DNA from 2 places in the Xanthomonas vesicatoria ATCC 35937 genome. Region 2 is predicted to be linked to the other one. Evidence: predicted binding sites of a transcription regulator. Region 2 holds the regulator's gene; the other holds the start of a gene.
The links. Region 2 encodes FliA, which starts transcription of late flagellar genes. Its sites were predicted from a motif close to TAAAGTTTNNCNNNCNNNGGCCGATAA; they were not measured.
Positions count from the first base shown of each region.

Region 1: the regulator FliA is predicted to act here: its motif matches at 998-1,024, upstream of BJD12_RS03185 (methyl-accepting chemotaxis protein).

Region 1 covers NZ_CP018725.1:718,540-720,992, reverse strand. Annotated here, with positions in the region: gene BJD12_RS03195 (DEAD/DEAH box helicase) at 1-274, shown strand, start outside; gene BJD12_RS03190 (DNA-3-methyladenine glycosylase) at 214-834, opposite strand; gene BJD12_RS03185 (methyl-accepting chemotaxis protein) at 1,130-2,453, shown strand, end outside.
Region 2 covers NZ_CP018725.1:260,102-262,554, reverse strand. Annotated here, with positions in the region: gene BJD12_RS01075 (MinD/ParA family protein) at 1-656, shown strand, start outside; gene BJD12_RS01070 (RNA polymerase sigma factor FliA) at 653-1,420, shown strand; gene cheY (chemotaxis response regulator CheY) at 1,456-1,848, shown strand; gene BJD12_RS01060 (protein phosphatase CheZ) at 1,848-2,453, shown strand, end outside.

The DNA of each region.
Region 1 (2,453 bases), 460 kb from region 2:
CAATCTATTGGGCAGCGTCCTGCCCGGCGAGCGCGTGGCTCGGGTACCGGGCAATCGGGTCGCATCGCTCGATGGCCTGCCGATGGCAGTGTGGTCGGCTGATCGCTTCCTGCCGTTGCAGGAGCTCACCGTCGAACAAACCGATCAGGCCTTGCGCATCCTGCAGCGCGGGCCGGGTGCGGCCGAGCCGACGCCGATGGAGCAGTGGCTGGCTCAGTCGCCCGAGAGTGCCGCACGCGCGCCGATCACGCGGGGGAGCGGACGCGACAAGTAGGCGCTGTCTGGTACGACCCAGCGCCATCGCTGGTCGACGGCCTTGCGGATGCCAATGCGCGGCGTTGCGAGCGGGACCGCCGGCGGCGGGGTGCCATCGTCCTCAATCCATAAACGTGCGTCGGCATCGGTCAGGTCCAGCCCGTTGTCGGCCGCAGTGACACCGAACGCCTGCGCCAGACGGCCGGGGCCGGTGGTCAGCGCCTTGGCCGGTGCCGTGCCGCGTGCCGCCTGCATGGCCGGCACGCCGGCGAGCGGCTGCAACGCGCGGATCAGTACGGCATGGCCAGGGGCGCCGCCGCACACCGCATTGATCGCCCAGTGCATGCCGTAGATGAAATACACATACAGATGCCCGGGCGCACCGAACATCACCTGCGTGCGCGGGGTGATCCCACGGAATGAGTGCGCAGCAGGATCTTCGCTGCCGCAATAGGCTTCCACCTCGGTGATGCGGCCGCGGCGGCCATCGGCGCTGACCAACACCTTGTTGAGCAGACGCGGCGCAACGTCGCGCGCATCGTGTGCGTAAAAGCTACGGGGCAATGGCGTCGGCGACATGGCATCAGCCTAGCTGCACGCACGTGATGTCTCTGCGGACTGTCCCGGACAGACGGGCAGCAAGGGGTAGGGCTTTTCCGAATACACCAGCTCAGGAGCGCCGGGTCTGTCACAAAAATGCATATCCGTCCGCATGAATGGGCGCTGTACCAGCGGTTACGTCTCAAGCGTATTTCGCCATCGCCGATAGCTATCAACGATTGGTTAGACGTCCGCATCATGCGATCGGCACGTGCAGCATCGTCGATCGCCCATGCACCGCAAGCAGCCCACGCATCACTCAAGAGAACTCCCAATGTTAGGCAACTTCAAAATCGGAACCCGGCTGGTCGTGGCGTTTTTGATCGTCTCGGCGATCGGCGCGTGCATCGGGTGGGTGGGCTATTCCAACTCCGGACGCATCAGCGACCTGTCGACCTCGCTGTACGAGCGCGAGTTGCTGGGCCTGTCCAACGTGAAAGAAGCCAATATCAACCTGATCTACGCCGGCCGCGCACGCGCCAACCTGATGTTGGCCAGCAACGCGGAAGAGCGTCAGTCGCACGTGCAGAACATCGACAAATACACCGCAAAGGTGGTCGATTACATGACCCGTGCACGCGGTAGCTTTCAGACCGAAGAGGGCAAGAACAAGCTCGCGCAATTCGACCGGGCCTGGCAGAAGTATCTGGACGAGCGCGGTCGCTTCATCGAAGCCGCCAATCGCGAAGCCTTCCGCGAAGCCAATCCGGAATTGGCCACGCTGTCGCGTGCAGTCCGCGCAAGTTCGGATGAGGTCGATAACCTGATGACCGACCTGAGTGGCCTGCGCGAGCGCAGCGCGGCGACGGCCAACGCCGAGACCAGCGCCATCCACGCGCGGAGTTCCAGGCTGCTGATGGCCATCATCTGTAGCGGCGTGTTGCTCGGGGGCGTGCTCGGCGTGGTGATCAGTCGCAGCGTCACCGGCCCGATCCGTCGCGCCGTCACGGTCGCCAACGGGCTGTCCGAGGGCGATCTGACCATGCGCATCGATGTGCACGGCCGCGACGAAACCGCCCAGTTGCTCGAAGCCATGCGCACCATGGTGCAGAAGTTGTCGCAGGTGGTGGGCGAAGTGAACACCAGCGCCGAGACCCTGGCCAGCGCCTCGGAAGAAGTCAGCGCCACGGCGCAATCGCTGTCGCAGGCCGCCAGCGAACAGGCGGCCGGCGTGGAAGAAACCAGCGCCTCGTTGGAGCAGATGACCGCCTCGATCAGCCAGAACACCGAGAATGCCCGCATCACCGACGGCATGGCCACCCAGGCCGCAAAGGAAACCATCGAAGGTGGCGAAGCGGTGGTGGCCACCACCCAGGCAATGAAGCAGATTGCACAGAAGATCGGCATCATCGATGACATCGCCTACCAGACCAACCTGCTGGCGCTCAATGCCGCCATCGAAGCGGCGCGCGCCGGCGAGCACGGCAAGGGCTTTGCGGTGGTTGCCGCCGAAGTACGCAAGCTGGCCGAACGCAGTCAGGTGGCAGCGCAGGAAATCGGTGAGGTGGCCAGTTCCAGCGTGGAATTGGCCGATCGCGCGGGGCGCTTGCTCGACACCATCGTGCCCAGTATCAAGCGCACCTCGGATCTGGTGCAGG
Region 2 (2,453 bases):
CGCCCAAGTACACCCTGGCCGACCTGATCGCCGGCCGCTGCACGCTCGATGAAGTCATCATCGAAGGTCCCGGCGGCGTGCTGGTAGTGCCGGCCGCGTCCGGTCGCCGTCACATGGCCGAATTGGCCCCAGCCCAGCACATCGGCCTGGTCAATGTGTTCTCCGAACTGGAACGCGACCTGGACGTGATGGTCATCGACACCGCCGCCGGCATCACCGACAGCGTGCTGACCTTCTGCCAGGCCGCGCAGGACACGGTGGTGGTGGTCTGCGACGAGCCGGCCTCGATCACCGACGCCTACGCGCTGATCAAGGTGCTCTCCCGCGAACGCGGCGTGGACCGCCTGCAGATCATCGCCAACATGGTGCGCGACCCCAACGAAGGCCGCCTGCTGTACGACAAGCTCTCGCGCGTCTGCGAAAAGTTCCTCGGCGATGTGTCGCTGAACTACCTCGGCCACGTGCCGCAGGACGACTGGTTGCGCCTGTCGGTGCAGCGTCAGCAACCCGTCATCAAGGCCTACCCGTCAAGCCCATCGGCGCAGGCCATTGCAGAAATCGCACGCCGTACCTCGCGCTGGCAGGCCCCCACCGTGCCGCGCGGCAACGTCGAGTTCTTTGTCGAACGCATCATTCAACGGGGAGTGGCCGCATGAGCACTGCTACCGCAACCACGGCCAGCGCGCAGTACCGCGCCGTGCAGCGCAACAACGCCAACGACGTGGTGACCCAGCACGCCGACCTGGTCCGCCGCATCGCCCACCATCTGGCGGCGCGTCTGCCGGCCAGCGTGGAAGTGGACGACCTGATCCAGGCCGGCATGATCGGCCTGATCGAAGCCTCGCGCAGTTACGACTCCGACCAGGGCGCCTCGTTCGAAACCTATGCCTCGATCCGTATCCGCGGCTCGATGATCGACGAGATCCGCCGTGGCGACTGGGTACCGCGCTCGGTGCACCGCCGTGCCCGCGACGCTGCCGCCGCAGTACGCAAGATCGAGCAGAACACCGGCCGCGCCGCCGCCGCCACCGAAGTGGCCGCAGCCATGGAAATGCCGCTGCCCGATTACCTGCGGCTGATGGAAGACGCCGCACGCGGCCAGGTGCTGAGCCTGGAATCGCGCATCGAAGATCACGGCGAGCTGGATACCACCGCCAAAGGTGGCCCCAACCCGCAGCAGATGATGGAGCGTGGCGAATTCGGCCGCGAGCTGGGCAAGGCCATCGGCCAGCTGCCCGAGCGCGAGCAGCTGGTGCTGTCGCTGTACTACGAACAGGAATTGAACCTGAAGGAAATCGGCGCCGTGCTGGGTGTCAGCGAGTCGCGCGTCTGCCAGATCCATGGCCAGGCCGTGGTGCGTTTGCGCGGCCGCCTCAAAGTCTTCGAACTGGCTGATGCCGGTGTCGAAATCGACGACTAATTTTTTCGCGTAATTTTTAGCGTTAGGAGCTTGATGTGAATAAGAACATGCGGATCCTGATCGTGGACGACTTCTCGACGATGCGACGTATCGTCAAGAATCTGTTGGCGGATCTCGGCTTCACCAATACCGCAGAGGCCGAAGACGGCAACAGCGCGCTGGCCGCGTTGCGTGCGGGCCCGTTCGATTTCGTGGTGACGGACTGGAACATGCCCGGCATGACCGGCATCGACCTGCTGCGCAACATCCGCGCCGACGCCAAGCTCAAGCACCTGCCGGTGATGATGGTGACCGCCGAAGCCAAGCGCGAGCAGATCATCGAAGCGGCGCAGTGTGGCGTGAACGGCTACATCATCAAGCCGTTCACCGCGCAGACGCTGGAAGAAAAGCTGGGCAAGGTGTTCGAACGTCTGGCGGCGACCGCCTGATGGACGCCACCATCGATACCAATGCAGAACGCGCCGCGCTGATCGACCGCCTGCAGGGCGCGCTCGATGCGTTGGAAAGCGGCGACGAAATTGCCTGGCGCCGTGAGGTGGATCATCTCGCCGCCTTGCGCACCCGTCCGATGATGCAGGGCCTGAGCCGGCTCGCGCGCGAACTGGGCCAGGCGCTGGGCGAGTTGCCCACCGTGCCTGAGGAAGCCGGCGAACTGGACGATGCCTGCTCGCGCCTGGATCACGTGGTGGAAATGACCGAAAAGGCCAGCCATCGCACGCTGGATCTGGTCGAAGAGTGCCGCGTGCTGGCCAACCAGCTGCGCGAAGGCGGCCTCAATCAGGACCAGGGCGCGCTGATGGACAAGATGCGCCACAACCTGACCGAGCTGTCGCTGGCGCAGAGCTACCAGGATCTCAGCGGGCAGATCATCCGGCGTGTGGCCGGGATCGTGCGCCGCGTGCATGAAGGCTTCGGTGCGCTGGGCCTGCCGCCCAAGAGCAGCGAGCCGAAGAAAGACGACGGCGGTCTTGCCGGTCCTGCAGTCAAGGGCCTGGACCGTCATGCGGTGTCGCAGGACGACGCCGACGATTTG